2 regions of the Azotobacter tropicalis genome follow, and region 2 is predicted to be linked to the other one. Evidence: predicted binding sites of a transcription regulator. Region 2 holds the regulator's gene; the other holds the start of a gene.
What was found. The regulator FliA, encoded in region 2, starts transcription of late flagellar genes. The targets are predictions, from matches to a motif close to CTAAAGTTTNNNNNNNNNNNGCCGNTAA.
Positions count from the first base shown of each region.

Region 1: Atro_RS15350 (methyl-accepting chemotaxis protein) is a predicted target of FliA. The motif match lies at 7,066-7,093, and genes of this name have one in related genera.

Region 1 covers NZ_AP046059.1:3,246,522-3,261,134, forward strand. The annotation lists gene ilvD (dihydroxy-acid dehydratase) at 1-1,393, opposite strand, end outside; gene Atro_RS15330 (DUF305 domain-containing protein) at 1,602-2,159, opposite strand; gene Atro_RS15335 (class I SAM-dependent rRNA methyltransferase) at 2,429-3,622, opposite strand; gene Atro_RS15340 (ABC transporter permease) at 3,671-4,432, opposite strand; gene Atro_RS15345 (ABC transporter ATP-binding protein) at 4,429-5,355, opposite strand; gene Atro_RS15350 (methyl-accepting chemotaxis protein) at 5,447-7,027, opposite strand; gene Atro_RS15355 (type 1 glutamine amidotransferase domain-containing protein) at 7,200-7,763, opposite strand; gene mutM (bifunctional DNA-formamidopyrimidine glycosylase/DNA-(apurinic or apyrimidinic site) lyase) at 7,930-8,742, shown strand; gene Atro_RS15365 (multidrug transporter) at 8,851-9,198, shown strand; gene Atro_RS15370 (DUF1615 domain-containing protein) at 9,220-10,332, opposite strand; gene Atro_RS15375 (hypothetical protein) at 10,548-10,802, opposite strand; gene Atro_RS15380 (DEAD/DEAH box helicase) at 10,820-12,508, shown strand; gene Atro_RS15385 (hypothetical protein) at 12,585-13,667, opposite strand; gene Atro_RS15390 ((Fe-S)-binding protein) at 13,853-14,613, opposite strand, start outside.
Region 2 covers NZ_AP046059.1:785,562-800,174, forward strand. The annotation lists gene Atro_RS03460 (flagellin N-terminal helical domain-containing protein) at 1-507, shown strand, start outside; gene Atro_RS03465 (hypothetical protein) at 655-891, shown strand; gene Atro_RS03470 (flagellar protein FlaG) at 1,097-1,468, shown strand; gene Atro_RS03475 (IS5 family transposase) at 1,509-2,324, shown strand; gene Atro_RS03480 (PilZ domain-containing protein) at 2,392-4,089, opposite strand; gene Atro_RS03485 (RNA polymerase sigma factor FliA) at 4,168-4,863, opposite strand; gene Atro_RS03490 (flagellar protein FlhE) at 5,042-5,458, opposite strand; gene Atro_RS03495 (hypothetical protein) at 5,455-6,000, opposite strand; gene flhF (flagellar biosynthesis GTPase FlhF) at 6,000-8,261, opposite strand; gene flhA (flagellar biosynthesis protein FlhA) at 8,265-10,346, opposite strand; gene flhB (flagellar biosynthesis protein FlhB) at 10,346-11,515, opposite strand; gene cheZ (protein phosphatase CheZ) at 11,887-12,570, opposite strand; gene cheY (chemotaxis response regulator CheY) at 12,593-12,982, opposite strand; gene Atro_RS03525 (methyl-accepting chemotaxis protein) at 13,095-14,613, opposite strand, start outside.

The sequences.
Region 1 (14,613 bases), 2.1 Mb from region 2:
CGAGGATGCCCTTCACCGCGGCGTCCTGGCTCTCGAAGATCTTCGCCGTGCCCTCGAACACCAGGATGGATTCGTCCACGCCGGCGGTCTTCACCACGCAGCCGTCCAGGGCGATGTTGCCGTAGAGCACGGCCAGGCCGCCTTCCTGGGAATAGGCGTTCTCGACGCTGCGGATGCAGCCCTCGAAGCGGTCGGTGTCGAGGCTCGGCCAGCGGGTCGACTGGCTGAACGCGACCTGGGACGGGATGCCCGCCGGACCGGCCTTGAAGAAGGTATGCACCGCCTCGTCGCTGGTCTGGGTGATGTCCCACTGGGCGATGGCGTCGTGCATGGTCGGGCTGTGCACGGTGGGCACGTCGGTGTGCAGCAGGCCGCCGCGGGCCAACTCGCCGAGGATGGCGAAGATGCCGCCGGCGCGGTGCACGTCCTCCATGTGGTACTTCTGGATGTTCGGCGCGACCTTGCACAGCTGCGGCACGCGGCGGGACAGGTGGTCGATGTCGCGCAGGTCGAAGTCGACCTCGGCCTCCTGGGCGGCGGCCAGGAGGTGCAGGATGGTGTTGGTCGAGCCGCCCATGGCGATGTCCAGGGTCATGGCGTTCTCGAACGCCTTGACGCTGGCGATCGAGCGCGGCAGCACCGACTCGTCGCCCTCGCCGTAGTAGCGCTGGCAGAGTTCGACGATCAGCCGCCCGGCGCGCAGGAACAGCTGCTCGCGGTCGGCGTGGGTGGCCAGGGTGGTGCCGTTGCCCGGCAGCGCCAGGCCGAGGGCCTCGGCCAGGCAGTTCATCGAGTTGGCGGTGAACATGCCCGAGCAGCTGCCGCAGGTCGGGCAGGCGCTGCGCTCGTATTCCTCGACCTTCTCGTCGGAGCAACTGGCGTCGGCGGCGGCGACCATGGCGTCGACCAGGTCGAGGCCGTGGCTGGCCAGCTTGGTCTTGCCGGCCTCCATCGGCCCGCCGGAGACGAACACCACCGGGATGTTCAGGCGCAGGGCGGCCATCAGCATGCCGGGGGTGATCTTGTCGCAGTTGGAGATGCACACCAGCGCGTCGGCGCAGTGGGCGTTGACCATGTACTCCACCGAGTCGGCGATGATCTCGCGGCTGGGCAGCGAATAGAGCATGCCGTCGTGGCCCATGGCGATGCCGTCGTCCACGGCGATGGTGTCGAATTCCTTGGCCACGCCGCCGGCCTTCTCGATCTCGCGGCAGACCAGCTGGCCGAGGTCCTTCAGGTGCACATGGCCGGGCACGAACTGGGTGAAGGAGTTGGCGACGGCGATGATCGGCTTCTTGAAGTCCTCGTCCTTCATCCCGGTGGCGCGCCACAGCGCGCGGGCGCCGGCCATGTTGCGGCCGAAGGTGGAGGTTTTCGAGCGATAGTCAGGCATGACGGTTCTCGGAAATCAGGCGGATACGGGACTGCGCAGGATAGCGCGATTGGCGGGAGGGCGCATCGGGCGGGCGACGCGGAGGGATAGGCATAGGGTGGAGGGTTGAGCCTTCCATTGCTTGTGGGTGGAGGCGGGACGGTAGGCTCAGCTCAGAGCGGACGCTCAACGCTCAAGGAGAGAGCAGTAACATTCAGTTCACTTGTTGTTACTGAACCGCTTCCCTAACCTTGCGTTCCATCTCAGGAGTGACCTCGGCGGAGCGCGCGGAAAGCTTGGTCGTACCTTGTTCACCATTACGAGCAATGTCGTCGATAAGCAGCTTCATCTCGGCTATTTCACGAACCTGAGACTCAATTATCTGGTCAGCCAGTTTCCGAACACGCGGATCGCTGATACTCGCTTTCCGTGCGTTGTTAATGGCAATGGAGTGATGAGGGATCATCGATTTCATGAAACTGACGTCGCTAATGAGGTACTGACTTCTGTTTACGAACAGGAGAACGGTACCGACCGCTGCGGCCACGACGAGAACCGCGATTTTGATTCCCAACCCTTTGTACATCGGCCACATGAAACTCAGCATCACGATGGCCATGACGCACCCCATCACCAATGAGGCAACCAACCGGTTCAAACTGAACATCGCGTGGTTAAGTGAATAGACGAGCTGATACATCAAAAAGAACATGATGAAGACCGAGGCCGTAATCATCGCCGCGAATCTGCCCCAGCTCATGCCCATATTGCGCTTTTGCTGATCCATACTGCTCCTTGCCGAGTTGCCCTAAGTCAGAAAACATCAAGGTCGTTTTAGTTCAGGCAAACCGATCGACGTGAGATGCTGCCGCAATTACGGGCTACAGCGCGGCGACGGAGCAACATCACCGGCGGCTTTTAGGGATGCATGGCTGAACGCCCGCTGGCCCCCGCATCCCCGCTCGGCTCAGGACAATCCCCATTTCCATCCCCCAACCACCGCGCCGGCGGTGGAAAATCGCTGCGCGAGTTTTCCACCCTGCGGTCGGGAATGCCTCAGCTCGGCAGAATGCGGCAGGTCAGGCTCTTGATGTAGCGGGTCTCGGCGATGGCCGGGTGGACCGGGTGGTCGGGGCCCTGGCCGCCGCGTTCGAGCAGTTGGATGTGGCGGTCGAGGTGGCGGGCGCTGCCGAGCAGGATGTTCTGCAGGTCGTCCTCCGGCAGGTGCATGGAGCAGGAGGCGCTGACCAGGATGCCGTCCTTGGTGAGCAGGCGCATGGCCGCCTCGTTGAGGCGGCGGTAGGCGGCTTCGCCGTTCTTCAGGTCCTTCTTGCGCTTGATGAACGCGGGCGGGTCGGCGATCACCACGTCGAAGCGTTCCTCGGCGGCCTTCAGCTCCTTCAGCGCCTCGAACACGTCGCCCTCGACGCAGGCCATCTTCTCGGCCACGCCGTTGAGCGCCGCGTTGCGCTCGACGCCATCCAGCGCCAGCGCCGAGCCGTCCACGCACATCACCTCGGTGGCGCCGAACGCCGCCGCCTGCACGCCCCAGCCGCCGACGTAGCTGAACAGGTCGAGCACCCGCTTGCCCTTGACGTAGGGCGCCAGGCGCGCGCGGTTCAGGCGGTGGTCGTAGAACCAGCCGGTCTTCTGCCCGCCCTGCACCGGGGCTTCGAACTTCACGCCGTTCTCCTCCAGGGAAACCCACTCGGGCACCACGCCGAAGGCGGTCTCGACGTAGCGCCCGAGCCCTTCGGCATCGCGGGCGCTGGAGTCGTTCTTGAACAGGATGCCGCGCGGCTTGAGCACCTGCACCAGCGCCTCGACCACCGCGTCCTTGTGGCGCTCCATGGCGGCGGAGGCGAGCTGCACCACCAGATGGTCGCCGAAGCGGTCCACCACCAGGCCGGGCAGCAGGTCGGAGTCGCCGTAGACCAGGCGGTAGCAGGGCGCGTCGAACAGCCGCTCGCGCAGCGACAGGGCGACGTTGATGCGGTGCACCAAGAGCGACTTGTCGAGCGGATGCTTGAGGTCGCGGGAGATCAGCCGCGCGCAGATCAGGTTGTTCGGCGAGAGCGCGACGATGCCGAGGGCCTTGCCGCCGGCCGCCTCGAGGATCGCCTGGTCGCCGGCCTGGAAGGCGGTCAGCGGGGTGGCGAGCACGTCCACCTCGTTGCTGTAGACCCACAGGTGGCCGGCGCGCAGGCGGCGCTCGGCGTTGGCTTTCAGTCGCAGGCTGGGCAGGGACATGGGGCACTCTCGCAAAAAGCGCGGAGTATAGCGGAGGGTGGCCCCGGTTCAGCTTTTCAGCCGATAACCCGTGCGGAAAATCCAGCGCACGCCGGCCATGCACAGGACCAGGAACAGCGCGGTCATGCCCAGGCTGAGGGGCAGGCTGACGTCGGCCACGCCGTAGAAGCTCCAGCGGAAGCCGCTGATCAGGTAGACCACCGGGTTGAACAGCGACACCGTCTGCCAGAACGGCGGCAGCATGTCGATGGAGTAGAAGCTGCCGCCGAGGAAGGTCAGCGGCGTGACGATCATCAGCGGGATGATCTGCAGCTTCTCGAAACCGTCGGCCCAGATGCCGATGATGAAGCCGAGCAGGCTGAAGGTGACCGCGGTCAGCACCAGGAAGGCGACCATCCACAGCGGGTGCTCGATCTCGAAGGGCACGCAGAGCCGCGCCGTGGCCAGCATGATGGCGCCGAGCAGGATGGACTTGCTGGCGGCCGCGCCGACGTAGCCCAGCACGATCTCGATGTAGGAGATGGGCGCGGAGTGGATCTCGTAGATGGTGCCGGTGAAGCGCGGCATGTAGATGCCGAACGAGGCGTTGGAGATGCTCTGGGTGAGCAGGGCCAGCATGATCATGCCGGGCACGATGAAGGCCCCGTAGCTGACGCCGTCGATGCTCACCATGTGCGAGCCGATGGCCGAGCCGAACACCACGAAGTACAGGGCGGTGGAGAGGACCGGCGAGGCCACGCTCTGCATCAGCGTGCGGCGCATGCGGGCCATTTCGAAGAGATAGATCGCGCGTATGCCGTAGAGATTCATGAGGGCGAGTGCACCAGGCTGACGAAGATTTCCTCCAGGGAGCTTTCCGAGGAGCTGAGGTCCTTGAATTCGATGCCGGCCTCGCCCAGCCGCTGCAGCAGGCGGGCGATGTCGCCGCCGTGTTCGCGGTTGTCGTAGGTGTAGACCAGCTGGCCGCCATCGGCCGACAGTTCCAGGCGGTAGGTCTGCAGCGAGTCCGGAATCCGCGTTAGCGGCTCGCCTAGGGTCAGGGTCAGCTGGCGCTTGCCGAGCTTGGTCATCAGCGCGTCCTTCTCTTCCACGAGGATGAGCTCGCCGCGGCGGATCACGCCGATGCGGTCGGCCATCTCCTGGGCTTCCTCGATGTAGTGGGTGGTCAGGACGACGGTGACGCCGCTCTCGCGCAGGCGCCGCACCATGTCCCACATGCCGCGGCGCAGCTCCACGTCCACGCCGGCGGTGGGCTCGTCGAGAAAGAGGATCTGCGGCTCGTGGGACAGCGCCTTGGCGATCATCACCCGGCGCTTCATGCCGCCGGACAGGGCCATGATGCGGCTGTCCTTCTTGTCCCACAGGGACAGCTCGCGCAGCAGCTTCTCGATGTAGGCGGGATCGGCCGGCTTGCCGAACAGGCCGCGGCTGAAGCTGACGGTGCTCCACACGCTCTCGAAGGCGTCGGTGGACAGCTCCTGCGGCACCAGGCCGATCCGGGCGCGCGCCGCGCGGTAGTCGGCGACGATGTCGTGGCCGTCGGCCAGGACCCGGCCTGCGCTGGGATTGACGATGCCGCAGACGATGCTGATCAGGGTGGTCTTGCCCGCGCCGTTGGGCCCCAGCAGGGCGAAGATCTCGCCGCGGCGGATCTCCAGGTTCACGTCGCGCAGCGCGGTGAAGCCCGAGGCATAGGTCTTGGACAGGCCATGGATGGCGATGGCTGGCTGCACACGAATCTCCCGAGGATGGCGTGCAGCGATTCTAGCCAGCCCGGCCCGGCCACCGCACCCCTGTGCGCCGGCCTGTGGCCGCCTGTGCGCCTCAGGCCATTGCCGGCGTGCGGCCCGCAGGGCTCTCGCGTGTCTTGAAGACGGCCACCCGCTGCTGCATTTCTGCCGCCTGTTCCTCCAGGGCGGCGGCGGCGGCGCGGGACTGCTCCACCAGGGCGGCGTTCTGCTGGGTGGTACCGTCCAGCTGGCCGATGGCGCTGTTGATCTGGCCGAAGCCGCTGCGCTGCTCGCGGGTCGCGGCGGAGATTTCCTCCATCAGGCTGGCGAGCTGGTGGATGGCATCCACCGCGTCGCGGATGCTCCGGCCGCTGTACTCGGCTTGGCGGGCGCCTTCGCTGATCCTCTCGCCGATGGCCTCGATCAGGCCGCGGATCTCCTGGGCCGAGGTGGCGCTACGGCTGGCCAGGTTGCGCACCTCGGCGGCCACCACGGCGAAGCCGCGGCCCTGCTCGCCGGCGCGGGCCGCTTCCACCGAGGCGTTGAGGGCGAGGAGGTTGGTCTGGAAGGCGATCGCGTCGATGACCCCGATGATGTCGTTGATCTTCTGCGAGCTGTCGGCCAGCTCGCGCATCAGCAGGATGCTGCGCTCCACGTCCTGGCCGCCGCTCTGCGCGGTGCGCGCGGCGGTGGCGGCGAGCCGGTTGGCCTGTTCGGTGGCCTCGCTGGTCTGCCGGGCGGTGGCGCTGATCTGCTCCATGCTGGCGGCCGTCTGCTGCAGAGCGCTGGCCTGTTCCTCGGTGCGCGCGGCCAGTTCCCGGCTGCCGTGGAAGACTTCCCGGGCGCGGCGGTAGACGCTTTCGCTGCCGCGGTGCAGGGAGCCGACCAGGTCGGAGAGCTTGCGATTGGTCTCGTCCATGGCATTGAGCAACTGGCCGGTCTCGTCATGGACATGCCCGGCGAGGTCCTGGGTCAGGTCACCCTCGGCCACCCGGCGGGTCGCCGCCAGTGCCCGCTGCAGGGGACCGGTGATGCTGCGGGTGATGTACAGGGCCATCAGCACGGCGATCAGCAGGGCCAGGGCGGCGAAGCCGAGCAGGCTGACGAGGGCGCTGTTCAGGCGCTCGGCGACCTGCTGCCGGGCTTGTGTCATGTGCTCGGCGGCCTGGTGGTCGATCGCTGCGGCGGCCTCGTCGAGCTGGTAGATCTCGTTCTTGTACTGGCCCATGGCGCCGTTGGCGGCGGCCGTGTCGGCGAACTCGCCCGCCCGGAGGCGCTGGTAGACCGCCTCGAGCCCTTTGGCGTAGCCCCCCAGGGCCGCGGCGGACGCATCGTACAGCGTGACCAGCTCCGCATCGGGGGCCTGGCCCCGGCCAGCCTGCAGGGCTTCCTGCAGCTTCTGCAGGGTCGCGTCCCAGCGGTCCTTGTAGGATTGCACCTTCGCCGTGTCGCGCAGGTTGATGAACATGTCCTTCTCGAAGCGTCGCTCCTCCAGGGCCAGCAGGCGCACTTGGTCGGCGTTCAGCGCCAGTTTGGCGTTGCGGTCGAGCGCTTCGGCCGAGTCGCGCAAAGCGCCCAGGCCGTACAGGGCCAAGGCGCTGGCCGAGACGAGGAGCAGCACGAGGGTACCGAAGGCGATGCCCAGGCGGGCACCGATGGGACGGCGGGAGAGCATCGGGAGGGGTCTCCTGGCATGGGCTGAGAGTCCCCCTTAGATCGGCCGCTATCCTGTGTCCTTGAGAGGTTTTCCGGCAGAGTTGCCGGATCTTTTGCCGGCCGGTGGCGGCGGGCTGCCGATGGCGCCCATGAAAAGGGCCCCCGGCCTCTGCCCGGGAGCTCTGAGGGAGTCAGGCGGCCGAGACGTGCTCGGCCTTGCCGCCCAGGCTGTCGATCAGCGCCTGGCTGAAGGCCGGGATGTCGGCGGGCTTGCGGCTGGTGATCAGCTGGCCGTCGACCACCACCGGCCGGTCGACCCAGGTGGCGCCGGCATTCTGCATGTCGTCGCGCAGCGACGGCCAGCTGGTCAGGGTCTTGCCCTTGACCAGGTCGGCGGAGATCAGCAGCCAGCCGCCGTGGCAGATCGCGGCGATGGGCTTGTTCTCGCGGGCCGCATCGCGCACCAGCTCCTGGGCCATCTCGTCCAGGCGGATGTTGTCCCCGTTGACCACGCCGCCCGGCAGCACCAGCGCGTCGCAGTCCTCGATGCGCAGGGCGTCGAAGGTGCGCTCGACCGGGAAATGGTCGGCGGGTGTGGTGTGGTTCCAGCCGGTCACCCGGCCCGATTTCGCCGAAACGATCAGGGTCCGGGCACCGGCCTGTTCGAGGGCCTCCTTGGGACCGGTGAGCTCGACCTGCTCGAACCCGTCGGTCACCAGGAAAGCCACGCGTTTGCCTTTCAGGGATTGCGTCATCGGGGTACCTCCTGAGCGGTGAATGGGGCGCCTGCGGGCGCGGGGTTCACAAGGAATCCGACCATCCCTGCCGGCAAAGTTCTGCCTCCGGTCGGCGCGCGGGATTTTCGCGCCGCGGCCTTCCTGTTATGGTCGGTGCCCGCTTTTTTCCGCCTGCCGTGCCGCCATGCCCGAACTGCCCGAAGTCGAAACCACCCGCCGCGGGATCGCCCCGCATCTGGTCGGCCAGCGCGTCGAGCGGGTCGTCGTCCGCGAACGCCGGCTGCGCTGGCCGATCCCCGAGGACCTCGACGTGCGCCTGTCCGGCCAGCGCATCGAGGCGGTGGAGCGCCGTGCCAAGTACCTGCTGATCCGCGCCGAGGCGGGCACCCTGATCGGCCATCTGGGCATGTCCGGCAGCCTGCGGCTGGTCGAGGGCGGCTTGCCGGCGCAAAAGCACGAGCATGTCGACATCCTGCTGGAGTCGGGATTGGCGCTGCGCTACACCGATCCGCGGCGCTTCGGCGCGCTGCTCTGGAGCCTCGATCCGCTGGCGCACGAGCTGCTGCGCCGGCTCGGCCCAGAGCCTCTGGGCGAGGCGTTCGACGGCGAGCGCCTGTACCGGCTGTCGCGCGGCAAGAGCCTGGCGGTCAAGCCGTTCATCATGGACAACGCGGTGGTGGTCGGGGTGGGCAACATCTACGCCAGCGAAGCGCTGTTCGCCGCCGGCATCGATCCGCGCCGCGCCGCCGGCTCGGTCTCGCGGGCGCGCTACGAGCGGCTGGCCGGCGAGATCCGGCGCATCCTCGCCGAGGCCATCGAGTGCGGCGGCACCACCCTGCGCGACTTCGTCGGCGGCGACGGCAAGCCCGGCTACTTCCAGCAGACCCTGCTGGTCTACGGGCGCGGCGGCGAGTTCTGCAAGGTGTGCGGCAGCACCCTGCACGAGGTGCGCCTCGGTCAGCGCGCCAGCGTCTACTGCGGTCGCTGCCAGCGCTGAACGGGCGCCCGGCCGCGATCTTCGCCGATTGATGGCCGTCACGCCGGCCGTGCCGGGGGCGCTGCTATAGTCGCGGCTCTGCCAAAAATCCCGATGAAGGACCGCCGCATGTCTCCGCTTCGCTCGCTCGCCCTTGTCCTGGCGCTGACCACTGGCCTTTCGACCCTGCCGGCGTACGGGTCGCACGCCGAGGTCGAGCAATCCAATGTCAGTGGCGACCCTGGCTACACCCTCGAGGCGCCGCCGGCCTATGCGATGCTCGGCGACCTGCTGGTCGCCCGGCCGTTTCTGATCGCCGGTACCCTCATCGGCACGGCGGCCTTCGTGATCAGCCTGCCGTTCACCGCGCTGGGCGGCAACGTCAAGGAGGCCGGGCAGGCGCTGGTCGTCGATCCGGGCCGGGAGGCGTTCGTGCGCTGCCTCGGCTGCACCACCAGCGGCTATCGCCAGGACTGAGCCGTTCGCCGGCGGCTGCCGCTACTTCTTCTTGCCGCCGCCCGCGGCGCGCGCCATGCAGCGCCGGTGGCGCTCGTCGACCCGCTTGGCGAACCAGGCGGTGGTGAGGTTGCGGGTGATCTTCGGGCTCTGCAGCTTGATGCCCGGCAGCACCGCACGCGGCAGCGCCTTGCCCTCCAGCCGTTCGGCCAGCGCGAACACGCGCTTGTAGAGCCTGGTGTCCTCGAAGTCGAGGCGATCGCCCTGTTCCAGGGCGCGGCGGATGGCCGTGTCGCCCATGTCCAGCTTCTTGCCCAGCGAGCGCACCGCCAGCTCCGTGGCTCCCGGCGTGAAGGAACCGTGGAGGATGAGATCGCCGTCGAGTTCCAGGGGAATGCCCGAGGCGCGACTGACGGCGTTCTGGAAGGCGGCATTGCGGCTGGCGTACCAGCCGGCATTGAAATCGGCGAAACGGTACAGCGGCCGGTCGTAGTTGGCGGGATAGCCCAGCAGGTGGCCGATGCCGAAGTACAGGCCGCCGCGGCGGCTGAACACCTCGTGGCGGATCGAGCCTGCGACCGGATAGGGATAGCCGCTCGCCCGGCTTTCGGCGAACTCGATGCTGACCTGCATCGGCCCGCCGGTACGCACGGGATTGAGGCTGCCGAACAGCTGCCGGCCCAGCGGCACCATGCCGGTGAAGTCCTCGAAGATCGCGTTCAGCTCCTGCTCGGTGCGCACGGCACCCAGGCGTTCGCTGTAGCTCTTGCCATTGGGCGAGTCGAGATTCAGGGCGGCCCGCACCAGAAACTCCGGGACGTGCAACTGGTCGGCCCGGCGCTCGATCTCCTTGCGCGCGATCCTGGCCAGCCCCGGCACCGGCGGGTTGACCTGGAAGGTCGACTCCTGCTCGGTCACGGCCAGCACCGCGCACAGGTTTTCGCGGGTCGGGGCGATGTCCTGCGCCGCGAAGGCCGCATAGATATCGGTCGCCCAGCCTTCGCGGTCGGGGACCCTGGCCGGTAGCAGCCGCACGATCTGCGCGCGCACTTCGGTCGGGCGCGGCTCCTCGGGGCGCTGCGTGCCGCAGCCGGCCAGCGCGAGCAGCAGGACGAGCCCGAGCGTACCGCGGCCCCGATGCCGCGAGGCCTTCAGGGCGGCCCAGGGTTCCTGCGGGGCCGCGGCACGGGGGATAAGAGGCTTCTGGCGCATGGTTCTCCGAATCGTCGAGGCTCTCCTGCTTTGGCAATGCGACGGCTGCGGCGGTTGCGGTACGCGCGCGAAAAATCGCCGGCGTCCCAGGCCGAGTCGCGTACCGGCGAAGGCCGGTCATGGGCAATGGCCGTCGAGGTGATAGTGGCCTGCTGATATCATGCGCCACCCTCAAGTGCGTGCTGCGCACGCCCGCCATCCTCCACGATCTGACCCGTGTCCGCGGGCACGCCACGGAAAAGGCAACGCAAATGGCCCAATTCTTTCCCGTCCGTTCCGCCTGCCGCTTCGACACCCCGGGCGAGCGGCGGCTCGCCGAGCGCCTGGAGAAGAAGCTCGAAGACGACTACCTGTGCTGGTTCAACGTCCCGGTCGGGCCCAAGGCGCTGCAGCCGGATTTCGTCATCCTGCATCCGCGGCGCGGGTATTGGTGCTGGAGGTCAAGGACTGGAAGCTGGAGACCATCCAGAGCATGGACCGCGGCAAGGCGCAGATCGTCGACGGCGGCAAGCTCAAGTCGCTGAGCAACCCGATGGCGCAGGCGCGGGTCTACGCGCTGGAAGTGGCGGTGACCCTGCAGAAGGACCCGGCGCTGAAGCAGGCGGCCGGTTCGCCGCATGCCGGCAAGCTGATCATGCCCTACGGCTGGGGCGTGGTGCTGGCGGGGATCACTCGCAGGCAGTTCGAGGCGGCCGAGCTGGCCGAGGTGCTCGACCCGCAGCGGGTGATCTGCCAGGACGAGATGACCGAATCGGTCGAGCCCGAAGCTTTCCAGCAGCGCCTGTGGGACATGTTCCACCAGGTCTTTTCCTGCCGGCTGTCGCTGCCGCAGATCGACCGGGTGCGCTACCACCTCTACCCGGAGGTGCGGGTCAACGCGCAGCCGGGGCAGTTCGGGCTGTTCGCCGAAGAGGACGCGCCGCTGCCGTCGCTGATCAAGGTGATGGACCTGCAGCAGGAACAGCTGGCGCGCTCGCTGGGCGAGGGCCACCGGGTGATCCACGGCCCCGCCGGCAGCGGCAAGACCATGATCCTCGGCTACCGCTGCGCGCAGCTGGCCCAAGTGGCGAGCAAGCCGATCCTGGTGCTCTGCTTCAACCGGTCGCTGGCCGGTCGCCTGCAGCAGGTGATGGACGAGCGCGGCCTGGGCGGGAAGGTCCGGGTGCGCAGCTTCCACGCCTGGTGCCGCGAGCTGCTGGTGGAGCACAAGCAGAAGTTGCCGGCCCCGAATCTGCCTACCGACAAGAAGATGGCGCTGATGGTGGACTACACCACCGACGGCGTGGCGCAGGGGCGGATTCCCTGCGGCCAGTACGCGGCGGTGCTGATCGACGAGGGCCACGACTTCGAACCCGACTGGTTCCGGCTGGCGGTGCGGATGGTCGACCCGGACAGCAACTCGCTGTTGGTGCTCTACGACGATGCGCAATCCATCTATCGCGGCAAGGGCGGCCGGCGCGGCCTGGACTTCAGCTTCGCCAGCGTGGGCATTCAGGCTCCCGGCCGCACCACCGTGCTCAGGCTCAACTACCGCAACACCCTGGAGGTGCTGTCCGTGGCGCGGGCCTTTGCCAGCGACCTGCTGAACGGGCGCGAGGCCGCCGAAGACGGCGTGCCCGTGGTGGCGCCGGAAAGCGCCGGGCGACGCGGCCCCTTGCCCGAACTGCTGCACTGCGAATCGGACTGGCAGGAGTGGAACTGCGTCGTCGAGCGCCTGCGCGACGAGCAGGGCAAGGGCCGGGCGCTGAGCGACATGGCGGTGATCTACCGCAGCAACGCCCAGGCCCGGCAAGCCGAGCGGGTGCTGGGCATGGCCGGCCTTCCCTACGCGTCGGGCGTCTCCTCCCAGGGCCGCGGCGCGCTGTATGGCGCGGAGGACGCAGTCAAGCTCGTCAGCATGCACTCGAGCAAGGGCCTGGAATTCGGTCTGGTGCTGATTCCCGGGCTGGGCGAGCTGCCGACCCAGGGCGAGGAGGAGGCCGACGAGGCGCGCCTGCTCTACGTGGCCATGACCCGCGCCACCGACCGGCTGATCATGACCTGTCGCGGCGATTCGGCGTTCGGTCGGAGGGTTGGGGAGGCGATCGGGGGGGTGAGGGCGCGGTTGGCGGATGCGTAGCACGCCGGTTCCAGCCGCGCGTTTGCCCGGCTCGGCAGATGCCCGCCAGCCGCTCGCATCGGGACATGCATGAGCGTTACCACGGCTGGCCGGGAACCGCGTCGCCCGTATTGCCGCGTTGAAGGGCTTGCCCGCCTGGCGGGAGAGCCGTCGGCCCGAGCCGGGCCGGCAGCGTAGTGTGGGCGAGGCCTCCCTCGATCTGTCCGGCCAGGTGCTGGACCCCCGCCAGCACCCCCGTGTCGGGGTTGCGCATCAAGGCCAGCCACTCTTCGTCGAAGGCGTCGTTCAGGCTTTTGCGCAGCTGTGCCTCGATTCTCGGACGTTCGCTCTCGTGCATGATGCTGTTGAACCCTGCGGCGCCCAGGGAGATCGCCATGCCTGCCGCCCGGCCGACCGCCGCGGCGAAGGCGCTGGCGACACCGCTGGTGGCGAGCTCGGCCGTCAGCTTTTCGCTGGTCCGCCTGGCGACCGAGGAGATGCCTGCGTTCGAGGTCCGGCCTTGCCCGGCGGCGTCGGCCGCAGCCTGGCGGATTCGAGCGATCAGGGCCGCATAGGCCGGCAACCGGTCGACGGGGTCGGCATGGAGGAGCTGGTGGAGCGAGGCGCTGTGGCCGTTGGGTGACGCCAGCGCGACGGCGGGGATGTCCTTGAGCCGGCGGTCGAACTGGTCCTGGGGAATACCGTGGCGCGGCGGGATTTTCCGCAGCAGCTCGCCGAGGAGCTGGATGTAGAACTTCGTCGCCTTCTCCATGACCCGGTCGGGATCGATCTCCTTGGCGACCGGTTTCAGCACGCGATCCTGGTATTGCTCCTGCAAGTAGAGGGCCAGGCGATCCACGACCTCTTCCTTCCGTTCGGCGTTCAGCTTGTACCAGGTCACCCGCATGGACAGCGCTTGCCGGGTCCAGTAGCCGGAAAACCACGGGATGAATTCCGTATCGGTGCGCCGGTAGACGAGGTCCATCCACTCGGCCATGAGTTCGCGCGCGTAATTCGTGGTCTGCCTTGTCGCGTCCTGCGAGGCGGCGACGATGTCGCTGTCGACCTGCTGCCAGGTGCTTTCCGGAATCACCGGCGGCCGCTCGGAAGTGCGCTCCGACGTGGAGCATCCGGCCAGCACCGCGAGCAAGACGACAATCAGGATGCGAAGATTCGCCATCGCTGGCCCCCTGGGCAGACGCGCCATCGAAAATGTTTCGACCCGGCCCATGCGACCGGATCGCTGTGCGCAATGGCGGTTTCTTCCTCGCCGTTTCGCCACCCCCTGTCCCATGGGGCTTTCTGTCGGCCCGCACGGGGCAAGACTGCGCCGTTGCCGCCGTACGAAAGGCCTTCCGGATGGCTTCAGCCGGCCTTTTCCGCCAGCGCATCGCGCAGCAGCTCGGCCAGATGGCGGGGGCGCTGATCGCCGTGGGCGCGCATCTGGTGGCGGCAGGAGAAGCCGTTGGCAACCACCCGCGCCGCGGGTTTTTCCCTGAGGGCCGGCATCAGCGCCTGTTCGGCCATCTTCGCCGACAGTTCGGCGTGTTCGGCTTCGATGCCGAAGGTGCCGGCCATGCCGCAGCAGCCGGATTCGATCAGGCTGAACTCGTGGTCGGGGATCAGCTTGAGCACCCGGCGCATGGACTTCATGGCGCCCACCGCCTTCTGGTGGCAATGGCCGTGGACCAGGGTTTCGCTGCCGGCCAGGGCCTTGAGCGGCAGGTCGAGGCGCTTGGCGGTGGCTTCCCGGGCGAGGAATTCCTCGAACAGCAGGCAGTGCTTGGCCACCTGTTCCACGGCTTCGCCGAGGCCGAGCGCCTGGGCGTCGTCGCGCAGGCCGAGCACGCAGGAGGCTTCCAGGCCGACCACGGTGCGTCCGGCCTGCACGTGGGGCAGCAGCGCCTGGACCAGGCGGCGGGCCTCGCTGCGCGCCTCGTCGATCATGCCCTGCGCCAGGTAGGTGCGGCCGCAGCACAGGGCGCGCGTCGGCTCGCCGTCGCTGCCTTCCGGTTCGGCGATCCGCACCCGGTAGCCGCCGGCCTGCAGCACGGCGAGCGCCGCCTCGGCGATGCCCGGCTCGAAGTGGCGGGTGAAGGTGTCGATCAGCAGCACCACCTCGGGCA
Region 2 (14,613 bases):
ACTGATGCCGATGTGGGTTCTGCATTGGATCAGCTCAGCAACCCGGATCCAGCAGTTACCATCGACACCTCCGGCCTGGACACCAGCCTGGTCGGTGACAGCGCCCAAGTCTTCGCCATGGAAGACGGCAGCGGCTATGTGGTCAAGGGTACCGATGCCGACGGCAACGACGTCTACTACGAGGCCGAAGTCGACACCGCTACCGGTGCAGTGACCCTCGGCGACCAGTTGACCGCTGACCCCCTGGCAGCGCTGGACAACGCACTGAAAGAAGTTGACACCCTGCGCTCCGACCTCGGTGCCATCCAGAACCGTTTCGATTCGGCCATCACCAACCTGAAGACCAACGAAACCAACCTGTCCGCCGCCCGTTCGCGCATCGAAGATGCCGACTACGCAGTGGAAGTGGCCAACATGACCAAGGCGCAGATCCTGCAACAGGCCGGCACCTCGGTCCTGGCCCAGGCCAACCAGATCCCGCAGAGCGTTCTGTCCCTGCTGGGTTAATTGGCAATAGCGCCAAGGCGGGTTCTTCGGAACCCGTCCTCCGAAAAAACAACAAAGCGCCTTTTGGCGCTTTGTTGTTTTCAAACGAGTAGAAAAAGGAGGATGGATCTACACATCCGCCAAAGAGCAGCTTGTCGAGCCCCAGCCATGAACACTGCCGACCATCAGCGCCTCATCGACGAGTTGGACATCCTGCTTTCCCAGATAGCAGCTCTGCTACACCGCTTCGAAACCACCGGCTGCAGCGCGACCATGAAAGCCGACTACATCGCCCTGCACGAGTTGCAGGCGCGGGCAATGGAGCAGCGACAGGAACATACACATGCCATAGCCGACGTCCAAAGGCAGATTGCCTTGGCAATAACAAACGTCGAGATACATTGAGCGCTCAGGGGCAAGACCCGCCTCGCCAACAAATGAGGCGTCTTACTCGTCGAAAAGCTCCGCATGTGTGGCCATCCCGGACAAGGACGATCTAGCCGGTCGCACTACTCCGCACACCGCTCCTGCCGCGCCGTCCGGCCTCAAGTTTCCATACCCCCATCCGATAAAGGGTCATGGATCTGTCCGTCTTCCAAGGAGAACCCCCATGAGCTCGCCCCTGAACGATACCGCCCCCCTTTCCAGCTCGCCCCTGGCCAGCCTCACCCCGCGCCAGCGCCTGGAAAACGCCCTGGACGAGCTGCCGCCGGCCGCCGGCAGCGCCGCGGCGCAGGCCGAGGGTGCGCAGCCGGCGCTGGTCGCCCGCGAGGAGCTGGTCGAGCCGGTGCAGCGCATCAACGAGGTGCTGGGCAGCTACGGGGTAGAATTTCATCTGAAGGAACCCGGACCGCGAGTGGTCACCGAGATCGTCGACCGCGAGAGCGGCGAATTGATCCGGCAGATCCCCAGCGAGGAAGTGCTGCGGATCGCCGAAAGCCTTGAACAACTGCGCGGGGTTCTGCTGCGGGAACAAGCCTAGAGCCTGTTATTAACCACTGCTTTGGTTATCGTTTGCAGTTATGCAGACGACAACCCGAAAACCCTACCCCACCGATGTCAGCGATGAGGAGTGGGCCTTCGTGGCGCCCTATCTGGCGCTGATGCCCGAATCCTCCGCCCATCGCGTCCACAGCCTGCGCGAGGTCTTCAATGCCCTGCGCTACATCGTCCGCGGCGGCCTGCTCTGGCGGCAGATGCCGCATGATCTGCCGCCGTGGCAGGTGGTGTATCAGCAGACCCGACGCTGGATCGAGGCCGGCGTCTTCGAGGAACTGCTGCATGATGTGCGCGAGTTGATCCGGGTGGCGGACAAGCGCAAGGCTCAGCCCAGCGCCGTGATCCTCGACAGCCGCACCCTGCAGTCGACGCCGGAAAGCGGCGCACGGGCCGGCTATGACGGGGCCAAACGCCGCAAGGGCTCGAAGGTGCATATGGCCGTGGATACGCTGGGGCAGTTGCTCGCCCTGCGGGTGACGCCCGCCAACGAACAGGACCGCGCCCAGGTGGCCGCCCTCGCCGAGCAGGTGCAGCGGGTGACCGGTGAGGCGGTGGAGGTTGCCTTCGCCGACCAGGGCTACAGCGGCGAGTCGGCGGCCCGGCAGGCAGAGGCGCATGGCATCCAGCTGGAAGTGATCAAGCACACGGAAGCGAAGAAGGGCTTCATCCTGCTGCCCCGGCGCTGGGTGGTCGAGCGCAGCTTCGGCTGGATGGCCCGCTTTCGAAGACTGAGTCGGGATTACGAGCGCCTGGCCTCGACGCTGGCGGGCTTTCACTTCATAGCCTTTGTTTGCCTGATGTTGCCGACTGCTCTCAAGGCCTTGGCAACACTCGGCTGATCAAGAAACGAACGGGTTAATAACAGGCTCTAAGCGCAGTCCAGCCTGGGACTGCGCTTAGAGTTTCTCAGCAGCTCGCCTCAGGCAGGACGATGCCCTCAATGGCGCCCAGAGCGGCCAGCTCGCTCCCCGAAATAGGCGCACTGAGGGTCGCGCCACGCAGGGAGGGCTGATCGGTCAAGCGGACCTGGAGGATGGCACCCTTGCGGTCGAGGCGCTCGACCCAGCCCAGGCCGCCCTCTCTGAATCGCACCAGCGAACCGATCGGGACCAGCCCGAAATGCCGTGCGTAATACTGGCACCAGCGCTTGTCGAGTTGCCCCTCGCGGCCGATCAACTGACGATAGACGCTGCTGATGGTCTGCTCTGTGCGATCCGGGCGGGCCCGTCCCATGGCGTCGATCACATCGACGACGGCGGCGATCCGCGCCAGCTCGCCAAGTTGCTCGGCGCCCAGGCTCCGCGGGTACCCACTGCCGTCGAGACGCTCGTTGATCTCTTCGACGACGCCCCGGATCACCGCCTCGGCCAGCCACTTGCAGCGCACCAGCCGCTCGCGCAGCAGCGGCACATGCTGCGCGAAGGCCGCACGCTGCCCATCGTCGAAGGAGTCGCTGCGCATCAGCGAAGGCGGCAACAGTCCCTTTCCCAGATCGTGGACCAGAGCGCAGGCACAGATGCTCTTGACCAGATCGGGCGGCAGGCCACGACTGCGGGCCAAGTCGCTCAGGCGCGTGGCCACGGCGATGCAATGCTGAATCAGCGGCGGATCGTCCACCAGGCAATTCACCGCGAACAGCACGGCTTCGCGCTCCTCGTTCAGCAAGCCGAGCAGAAAGTCGCAATGCCAGGACAGCTGTGCCGGGTCGATCTCGCTCCCCTGCTGCAACTGCACCAGCAGACCGTTGAGGTACACCGCCAGACGCGCCAGACGCCGGGCCATCGGCGTCGCATAATCCAGCCCGTGCGGACGCTGGGCGCCGGGCGCCGCCTCGCTCGCAGGAACGAACAGCGACGAGGGCATGCGCGAAGGATCGCCCTCCGTGCCGCTGCGGGCGCTTTCCCGCTCGATCTCCCGCACATAGAACCAGAGCCGCCGCTCCTCCGCGGCCCCCAGAGCAGCGAAGGCACAGCCGAAGCGAAGCGTCTGCCAGCCGGCATTGAGCCGACGATGGCGAATCTGGCCACTCAGCTCCAGCTGCTGACCATTGGGAAAGCGCAAACCGAGCCGCTGCAGATCCTGTCCGACCTGCAGATCAGGGGCGGCGCTGGCCGGCAGCTCGACTTGGCAGCCCCCCAGCGACAGGTCCCGCAGGCGCCCGAGGTAGGGACGGTCGCCAGCCCCCATCTGCACCTCCACATCCACTACCATGTGGGCGTTGAGCTTGGCGCGAAAAGTGCTCCGCCGATGCCGAGTCTCCAGCCATTCCGGCCAGGTACAGGCCAGCTGAACGCGGCCCGCTACCGCCAGCCGCTGCCACATGCCCAGCGGCGCGCTGCGCAACTGGGTTCCAGCCACCCACCCGGCAAGCCGCCACGCCTGCCCCGCCTCCAGATGGGAGGCCACGGCGGGTACCGTGGTCAGGTCCAGGATCAGCCGCCTCCCGGCGGCGACCTCCATCAGCAGGACGGGCACGGACGGACTGTCCGGCGCGAGTCCCTCCAGCTGGGCGCCCCCCCGCTCGCACAACTGCTCGAGCAACGCACGACACTCGTCTGGATTGTCGATGCGTGCATAGGCATCGTCGGTCTGTGCCATTTTCATGATCTGCCCGGCGTCCTCCCCTGTCGGCGCCCTGTTCTGATGCTCTTGCGCCGACCGCGACAGGCCGGCATATGACGGCTATCCGGCCAGCCCCTTGCGCAGGCGGGCCACCGCCTGACTGTGTAACTGGCAGACACGCGACTCGCTGACGCCCAGCACGGCGCCAATTTCCTTGAGATTGAGGTCTTCTTGGTAATACAGGCCGAGCACCAGCTTCTCCCGTTCCGGAAGCGCCTCGATGGCCTGCACCAGCCGCTCCATGTCACGCCCCTCGGCCAGCTCGGCGAAGGGCGAGGCATAGTGTCCGACGCTCATCGCGTCCACCTCGTCCTCGCCCAGCTCGTCGATGGCCAGCAGTTGGCTGCCGTTGCTGTCCAGCAGCAACTGCCGGTACTCGGCCAGCTCCAGCCCCATGGCCGCGGCGATCTCGCGCTCCTCGGCGGGCCGGCCGAGGCGCTGCTCGAGCTGACGCAGGGCGTTCTCCAGGGCTCGGGCATTGCGTCGCACGCTGCGCGGCACCCAGTCGCGACTGCGCAGCTCGTCGAGCATCGCGCCGCGGATACGCTGGCTGGCAAAGGTGGCGAAGCTGGCGCCCTGACCGGCGTCGTAGCGCGACAAGGCGTCGAGCAGACCGACCGTGCCGGCCTGGATCAGGTCGTCCAGCTCGACGCTGGGCGGAAGCCTGGTCTGCAGGTTCAGAGCCTGCCGGCGCACCAGCGGCAGATGCTGCTCGAGCAGGTCGCGCTGTCTGATTTTGCCCTGTGCCGTATACATTCCACTGACCTGGAGCTGACGAAAGACGGCCTGTCCCATCCGACTCTGCCGGGGCCGGCCCTGGCCGAACGGAGGCTCTCCGCTCGGCATTCTCGCCTTGCGGAGGAACCCTGAAAGCCCCGAACAGTCGCCGGGGAAACGGGCTATTCCGGGCTTTGCGAACCGGCTGAGCCCCCGCTCAGCGATATTCGACGAGCAGTTCGATTTCCTCGACCTGCTGCGCTTCGGCATGCGGCGCCAGGCGAAAGCGGAACTGCAGCGGCTGCCCGGCATCCAGCCCGGCCAGCGCGGAACTGCGTCCCCGGCTGCGGGGCAGCTCGATGCAGCGCTCCGGATGGCAGAGCCAAGCCCGAACTGCCGCGCCAAGCGGAAGCTCGAAACTCCAGCGCACCCCGGCAAGGCGCCGCTGCCAAGCAAGATCCGGCGGCGGCAGGGGGACGGATGCGCTCTCCCGGCCAGGTACCGCGAGGCGCAAGCCGGGAATCCGTGCCTGCCAGCTGCCCGGCGCGGCCTCCGCAACGGATGCCGGCATGACTGGCAGCAGGCCGAGAAGCCCGCTCAGCACGAACGCCCCGAGTCGGTCGCGCCCGCTCATCCTCCGTGCCCCCTCGGCCGCTCGGCCAGCAGCAGCAACTCGATCTCGAGGAAGGCGCCCGCGGCCTGGCGCAGGTTGTCGAGCAGTCCCGCGTGCGAGGCGAACCCCGGATGCAGCACCAGCAACCGGCTCGGCCCACCGCCCTCGCGCAGGCGGCGCAGGCACTGATAGGCGCGGCGGAAGCTGTCCGGATCACCTTCGACCCAGAGGGCCCAGCGCGGCTGCTGGCAGGCCAAGGTGTGCAGGTGCGGGCTGTCCGCATCCAGGGCGACCAACTGCCAGCGGGCCGGATCGCCGATCCAGGCATGGCCGTTGGCCTGCCATCGCTGCAGGGTCCGGCGCACCCGTTCCAGCCGTTGGCGCTGCGCACCGCTCGGCAGGCCGACCACCATCAGGGTCGGGCGCGGCGCCTCGGGAGAGCCTGAGGACAGCGCGGCGGCGGATAGCTCCCCACCGCCCGCGCCCTGTTGCTCCGCCCAGCGGCGCAGCCCGGCGGCCTGGTCGAGCGGGCCGAAGCCGTCGCCATCCTCCGCAGCGGCCATCAGTGCCCGAACTCGCCGCCAAGTTGGCGAAAGGCATCGCCGGCGACCAATAGATGCAGCAGAGCATCGAGCTGCTGGGCGGGACCGCGCAGACGCCGCCCGCTGCCCAGTCCGGCCAGCCGGGCGCGCAGATCCATCGCCCAGTCCTCGGCGGACCGATCCAGACGGCAGGCGCCGGCAGCCAGCGCGGCGGCCAAGAACAGCCGCAGCTCCGTCTGCGGCGCTCCCTGGACCTCGCCGAGAGCCTGCCAGGCACGCTGGGTCAGCGCCGGCAGATCGTCGCAGGCCAGCAGCAGGCATACCCCGTCGGCCTGTTCGACGAGCGTCCGGCGGCCTGGCTCCGACGACCAAGCCAGCCAGTGCCGCTGGCCGAGCGACTGGCCGCTGTCGCCATCGCGCAGGGTGCCGAACCAGGCCTCGACCGGCCAGGACATCGCGTCTCCGGCGCGCTCGCCGGCAGCACGCAGACTGACCGGCAGATGCTGCAGCTCCAGCCACCGCGGCTGGCCGCGGTGGCGCAGCTGCAGACTGTCATGGGGCTCGGCGACGGCGGCCAGCCGGGCCAAGCTGTGACGCTCGCCCTGGAACTCGACCCGATTACCGGACCTGGCGGCGCCGATCCAGGGGCTGCGCAGCCGCGCCAGCGCGCGTAGGAGTCCACCCTCCGGCACCGCCGGCAGCAGATGGCGGCGCGCCCTGAGACGCTCGAAGGCCCAGTCCAGACGCTGCTCGTGCCCGCTCGGCAGCCGATGGGCCAGCCAGGGACGCATCTGCAGACGCCCCTCCGGGTCCAGGCTCAGCAGCGGCATGCTCCAGGTGGCGCCGGGCACCGGCTTGCCACCGCCCCAGAGCAGTTGCCGCGCGCCGTCCTCATCGGATTCGTCGTCGCACACCTCCAGCAGCCGGGCCAGCCGCTCCCCCTGCACGCTGGCCGGCAGGGCGGCCAGACGCCAGGCGCGTTCTAGCAGGGCGAAGCCGTCCAGCTCGCGGCGCAGCCCTTCGAGCGCGGCCGTCAGGCTGCGGCCACGGCCGACCAGGCCGCGGGACCAGCTGTCGAGGCGCCGCCCGGCGCCGTCAGCCCCGACCTCGGGAACGAACGGCGACGGCTGGCTGACCGCCAGCGCCTGCTGCAGCAACGGCCGGGCCTCGGCTGGCTGCAGGTCTTCCGGCACCTGCTGGCCGTTGGACAGGTAGTTCAGGCGCAGGCCGTGGCGCATCAGGATGTCCAACACCGGGCCGAGCCGCGCAGCCTCGTCGCACTTGCTGACGATGCAGTCGCGCAGCCGGGTGCCGGCGGCCAGGGCGGCACGCTGGTAGGTGCCGACCACCTCCTCCAGGGTGTCGCCATGGCAGGCGGCGTTGAGCAGTAGCATCAAGCTCACCGGCCGCCCGGCGGCGCCGAGCTGGTTGATCTGGGTGAGCAGGCGCCGGTCGCGCTGGCTCATGCCGACCGTGTCGATGATCACCAGACGCTTGCCGGCCAGGCCGGCGAGCAGCGGCTCCAGCGGCGCGACGGCGGCCAGCGTGTGCACCTCGACGTCGAGCAGGCGAGCGTAGATGCGCAGTTGCTCGTGGGCGCCGATGCGGAAGCTGTCGGTGCTGATCAACGCCACCTGGCTGGCACCGTGGCGCATCACGTAGCGCGCCGCGAGCTTGGCAGCAGTGGTGGTCTTGCCCACCCCGGTGGGACCGACCAGGGCGATCACCCCGCCTTCGTCGAGCAGACCAGCCTCGTCCTCGAGCACCGGCAGGCGCACCTCCAACTGGCGCTCCAGCCAGGCCTGCAGGGCGGGTGCCGCGGCGGAGCCGCTGGCCAGCTCGACCGGCAGGCCGGCGAGAACCTCGTCGCTCAGGCAGGGACCGAAACCGGCGCCCAGCAGACGCTGGCGCAGCGGCCCGCGACAGCCGCCGCTCGCCGCCGGAGCCTGTATCTGCCGGTCGAGCAAGGCGCGCATGTCCTGCATCTCGTCGAGCAGACGCTGGCCAAGAGCGGCGAAGTCGACGGCATCCGCTGCCGGCACGGACATGGCTGACCGCCCCGGCGGGGCGACACCGGCCGTCTGTCGATGGTCCACGGGAGCGGTCGGAGATGCGGCAGCGGCGGCCTGGACAGCCTGCTGCTCCTCCTCGGCCAGGGCGAGGATTTCCACGCCTTCGGCGACGGGACGGTTGGACAGGATCAGGGCGTCCTCGCCCAGAAGTTGGCGTACCTGGCGCATGGCCTCGCGGCTGCTGGCCGCGACGAAACGTCTGATGCTCATGGATCATTTCCCTCCGATCAGGCTGGTCACGCGCAGGGCGCGGTCGTCGGGCAACTCCACCAGGGACATCACCACCAGATGGCGCAGGCGCCGGCGCAGGAAGCGCGAGAGCAGCGCGCGCAGCCGGTGCGGCACCACCAGCACCGGCGGTTCGCCATTGGCTTCCTGGCGGGCCAGGGCACTTTCCGTCTGCTGCATCAGGTTGTCGGCCAGGCCCGGCTCCAGGGCACCGTTGTTCACCGCCTGCAGGAGTACCTGCTCCAACTGCAGGTCGAGACCGATGACGTGCAATTCGCTGCGGCTGCCGAACCACTGCTGGGTGATGGCCCGCCCCAGCGCCACGCGCACCAAGGCAGTCAATTCTTGGACATCGCCCGGATGAGCGGCGGCATGCTCGGCCAGAGCATCGAGGATGGTGCGCATGTCACGAATCGACACGTCCTCCTCCAGCAGGGCCTGGAGGATGCGCTGCAGGGTGCTGAGCGGGACCAGCTTGGGCACTACCTCCTCGATCAGAGCCTTGTTCTCCTCGCCGAGCTTATCCAGCAGGCGCTGCACCTCGCTGCGTCCGAGCAGGTCGCCGGCATGCCGGTGCAGCAGGTGGTTGAGGTGGGTGGCGGTGACCGTGCTGGCGTCGACCACCGTATAGCCGTAGATCTGCCCGTGCTCGCGCAGGCTCGTATCGATCCAGGTCGCCGGCAGGTTGAAGGCCGGATCGGTGGTGGCGACGCCCTCCAGGCGACCGCTGACCTGGCCAGGATCGATCGCCAGCCACTTGCCCGGATGGATCTCGCCACGACCAATCTCCACGCCCTTGAGAGTGATCACGTAGGCGTTCGGGCCCAGCTCCAGGTTGTCGCGGATGTGCACCACCGGCGGCAGGAAGCCGATGTCCTGGGCGAACTTCTTGCGCACGCTCTTGATCCGCGCCAGCAGCTCGCCCTGCTGGCGGTTGTCCACCAACGGAATTAGCCGGTGGCCGACTTCCAGGCCCAGGGTATCGACCAGTTGCACATCGTCCCAGCTGGCCTCCGGGGCCTCCATCCTGGCCACAGGCACCTCGTTGACCACTTGTTCGACCAGCCGCTCCTGCTCGCGCCTGCTCAGCCACCAGCCAAGGCCGGCGAGCAGCGCGGTGAACAGCAGGAAAACGAAGTTGGGCATCCCCGGCACCAGGCCGAGCAGGCCGATCACCGCGGCGGCCAGCATCAGCACCTGCGGCCGGCTGAACAGCTGGCCGAGCATCTGCTGGCCGACGTCCTGCTCGGTGTTCACCCGCGAGACGGTGACACCGGCGGCAATGGAGATGACCAGCGCCGGGATCTGCGCCACCAGGCCGTCGCCGATGGTCAGCATGACGTAGGTATGGGCTGCGTCGGCGAAGGCCATGTCGTGCTGCAGCATGCCGATCAGCAGGCCGCCGACGATGTTCACCGCCATGATCACCATGCCGGCCATGGCGTCGCCGCGGACGAACTTGCTGGCACCGTCCATCGAGCCGTAGAACTCGGCTTCCTGGGCCACCTCGCGGCGCCGCTGACGGGCCTCCGCCTCGCCGATCAGGCCGGCGTTCAGGTCGGCGTCGATGGCCATCTGCTTGCCGGGCATGGAGTCGAGGGTGAAGCGCGCGCCCACCTCGGCGATACGTCCGGCGCCCTTGGTGATGACCATGAAGTTGATGATCACCAGGATCAGGAACACCGCCAAGCCCACAGCGAAGTTGCCGCCGACCAGGAACTCGCCGAAGGCCTCGATCACCTTGCCGGCGGCGCCGGTGCCCTGGTGGCCATCCATCAGCACCACGCGGGTGGAGGCGACGTTCAGCGACAGACGCAGCAGGGTGGTGAACAGCAGGATCGCCGGGAAGGCGGCGAAGTCCAGCGGCTTCTCGGTGAGCATGCTTACCAGCAGGACCATGATCGCCAGGGCGATGTTGAAGGTGAAGAACAGGTCGAGGACGAAGGGCGGCAGCGGCAGGATCATCATCGACAGGATGAGGATGATCAGCACCGGCCCGGCCAGCAACTTGAAATCCGCCCGCCCCTGCCAGGAGCCTTGGCCCAGTAGATCGGTCAGTGCTTTCATCAGGTCTGCGATTCCTCGGATTCTTTGTCGCGCCGGATGCGCTCGTCCATGCCTGCCGGCACCGGCAGGTCGCGCGGGGTTTCCGGCATCTCGCCGCCCTCCTCGCGCACCCGCCGCAGGCGGTAGGCCCAGGCCAGCACCTCGGCCACGGCGGTATACAGCTCGACCGGGATTTCATGGTCGAGATCGACGTGGTAGTAGAGCGCCCGCGCCAGCGGCGCGGCCTCCAGCAGCGGCACGCCGTGCTCGCCGCCCAGCTCGCGGATGCGCGCGGCCACCGCGTCGGTGCCTTTGGCGACCACCCGCGGCGCCCCCATCTCTCCGTCCCGGTAGCTGAGCGCGACGGCGAAACGGGTAGGGTTGGTGACGATCACGTCGGCCGTCGGCACCTTGCTCATCATCCGCGAGCGTGCCATGGCCTGCTGCTGCGAGCGGATGCGCCCCTTGACGTGGGGATCGCCCTCCGACTCCTTGTGTTCCTGGCGCAGGTCCTCCTTGCTCATGCGCAGCTTCTTTGCGTGGCTCCACAGCTGGTAGGGCACGTCCAGGGCGATCACCAGGATCAGCGCCAGCACGATCATCCCGCAGGACAGGGCGATCAGACGCATAGCATCGGCCAGCGCCTGGTGGATCGGCATGCCGGACAGCGCCATCAGCTCGCCGCTGTATTTCCTCAGGAAAAACACCGCCACCCAGCCGACCAGGACGGTCTTGGCGATCGCCTTGCCGAGCTCGGCCAGTGCCTGGGTCGAGAAGATCCGCTTGAGGCCCTTGAGCGGATTGAGTCGCGCCAGCTGCGGCTGCAGCGCCTTGGCCGAAACCAGCAGACCGCCGAGCAGCGAGGGCGCGACCAAGGCCATCACCGCCATCAGCAGGAACAGCGGCAGCAGCGCGAACAACGTGCTCTCGCCGAGCTCCCAGAAACGCGCCAGCATGCGGGCCGTATCGAAGGCCTGGGTGCGCTCGAACAGCAGGGCCTGCTCCATGACCTGGGCCAGCCGCTCACGGAGCACCCCGCCCATCCCCCAAAGCGCCGCCACACCGCTCAGCAGCAGCAGAAAGGTGGTCAGCTCGCGCGAACGGGCGACCTGTCCCTCTTCCCGGGCTTTTTCCAGGCGTCGCGGACTCGCCGCTTCGGTCTTTTCCTGATCGCTGCTCTCGTCAGCCATGGCCCACCGGTGCGCCGCTGGCGACTCGTGCAGATGAACGGCGGCCATTCTGCATGGCCGTACCGAAAGGCCATCACCCGAACAGCACAACGAATTCCGTGCTTATGTCGCGATTGGCACAGGCAATCAAACCCATCGCCGAACCCACGCTGGTCGGTAAGCTGGGAAACGGCCGCCGAAGGCCTTTCCCACCGTGATCGCCGCGGTGGAAAATCGCTGCGCGAATTTTCCACGGGGTGGCCATCCATCCTACGGAACCGAAGCCAAGACATCGAGAACGAGCTCGCTCCTGCAAGGCGCGTCCGGCCTGTAGGAGCGAGGGGGAGCCCAGTCCCTGTTCGCGATGAGTCGAAGGTTGGAGGCAGCGCTCCTCAGAAGCCGAGCTGCGCGAGCAGATCGTCGACCTGATCCTGGTTGGCCACCGCATCGCCCGGAGTGGGCTTGATCTGCGGCCCGTTGAGCAGCTTCTTGTGATCGTCGACCGGCTCCCACTCGGCCTCGGCCAGGCGTTTCAGGACCGCCTGCTCGTCGCCGTCGGGCACGCTGTCGATCAGCACCTGGACCAGTTGGTGCTCGATCTCCTGGATCACTTCCATCATCTTCTTGATGACCTGGCCGGTCAGGTCCTGGAAGTCCTGGGCCATCAGGATTTCCAGCAGCTGGCTCTGGGTGGCCTGGGTCAGCTGCGGCACGGCAGCCAGATAGGCACGGGTGTCGGTGACCAGCGCCTTGGCCTGATCCAGCTCCAGCGGATCGGCGAACCAGGCCTGCCAGCGCTCGTCCAGCGCCTTCGCCCCCTCAGCCAGTTCGTCTTGGATCGGCTGGGCGCGATCGACGGCGTTGAGCGCCCGGTCGGCAGCCTGCTCGGTCATCGCGGCGATATAGCCGAGACGGTCGCGCGCATCCGGGATCGCCTGGGCCGCCTTCTCGATCTCCTTGTCCAGCCCCAGTTCGCGCATGCTGTCGCGCAACATCCGGGTCAGCTGACCGATACGTTGGATCAAATCCTCGGGGTTGGCGCTGCAACCCGCCCCGTTCAGCTCGTTGGCGCTCATGGACCTGCCTCCTCCCCCGAGTTCATTTACCCAGTTTTTCGAAGATCTTGTTCAGTTTTTCCTCCAGGGTCGCGGCGGTGAAAGGCTTGACCACATAGCCATTGGCGCCTGCCTGCGCCGCGGCGATGATGTTCTCCTTCTTCGCCTCGGCAGTCACCATCAGCACCGGCAGGTGCTTGAGCCCGTCGTCGGAGCGGATCTGCTTGAGCATCTCCAGACCGTCCAGATTGGGCATGTTCCAGTCCGACACCACGAACTCGAAACCGCCCCCGCGCAGCTTGTTCAGCGCGTCCTGGCCGTCCTCGGCCTCCTCCACGTTGTTGAAGCCCAGTTCCTTGAGCAGACTGCGGACGATCCGGCGCATGGTCGGAAAGTCGTCCACCACCAGGATGCTCATGTTCTTGTCGGTCATTTATGGTCCCCTCGCAATCAAGGGCGGGCAGTTCGTCGACACCCGCCGTGGCATGCAAAACGGGGCACGGAAAGCGCCCCTTCGTCATCGACCTGTCGGGCGGTCGCCCCACTCAAAACTCTTCCCACTGCTCCTCGGCGACGGCCGCAACCGGCCTGGCGCGCTCCTTCGCCGCTGCCGGCCTGTGCTGCTCCGCTCGGCGAGCCTGCACCGCCGGCGCCCCGGCACTCCGCTCCAGCCGGGTCTCCTGCGGCTGTGCACGCTGTTGCTCCGCGCTCAGCCGGAACACCGCCACCGCCTCCTCCAGATGCCGCGCCTGCTCGGCCAGCGAGGACGACGCCGCCGACGCCTCCTGCACCAGCGCCGCGTTCTGCTGCGTCACCTCGTCCATCTGCGCGATCGCCGTGTTCACCTGCCCGATCCCCTCGCTCTGCTCGTGCGAGGCCGCCGAGATCTCGTCGATGATGTCGGTCACCCGGTGCACCGCCTTCACCACCTCCTCCATGGTCCGGCCCGCCTGCTCGACCAGCTGCGAACCGTCGCCGACCCGCTTGGTCGAGGCCTCGATCAGCGCCTTGATCTCCCGCGCCGCCTCCGCCGAACGACCCGCCAGGTTGCGCACCTCGCCGGCCACCACCGCGAAGCCGCGGCCCTGCTCGCCGGCACGCGCCGCCTCCACCGAGGCGTTCAGGGCGAGAATGTTGGTCTGAAAGGCGATCGAGTCGATCACCCCGACGATCTGCGCGATCTGCTGCGAGCTGTCGCTGATCTCGCGCATCGTCTCCACCACCCGGCCGACCACTTCGCGGCCCTGCCCGGCGGTGCCCGACGCGTCGTTGGCCAGCGCGCTGGCCTGGCGGGCGTTGTCGGCGTTCTGCTTCACCGTCGCGGTCAACTGCTCCATGCTCGCCGCGGTTTCCTCCAGCGAGGCCGCCTGCTGCTCGGTGCGCGAGGACAGGTCGGCGTTGCCGCTGGCGATCTGCTGCGCGCCGACCAGGATCGAGCCGCTGCCGGCGCGCACGCTGCCGACGATCCGCACCAGGCTCTCCTGCATCTCGCGCATGGCCGCCTGCAGCTGGCCGATCTCGTTGCCCGAGGTCACCGGGATCGGCTGCGACAGGTCGGCCCGCGCCAGACGCTGCACGTATCCCACCGCCTCGGTCACCGGGCGGACCACGAAGCCCATCAGCATCGCCCGCAGGGCCAGCATCAGGAACAGGGCGAAGGCCAGGGAGATGCCGCCGATGACGGCGAAGGTCATCAGGCTGGAGTGATAGTCGGCCAACTGACGCTCACCATGGGCCTCGAGGTAGGCCATGGTGTCCGCTATGTCCTTAGCGATCTGCGGACCGCTCTTGAACATCATGTCGTTTTCGAGGTGGTCGTAAGCCGTGGTGTCGAGTTTTGCCCAGGCCTGCAGTTGCTGATCGAGGCTCTCCAGCGACTCGGCCAGGCTCACGGCAGCCTTCTCGAGCAGCTTGCGCCCGTCTTCCTTGGCGAACGACGGCATAGCCTGTAAGTCCGCCAGGGTCTTGCCGGCGTCGGTGATCAGCTCGTGGAGCTCGGCCTGCTGCTTCTGCCGCTCCGCAAGCGCGACCTGGGCGACCAGGTTCATCTTGCCGTAGGCCTCC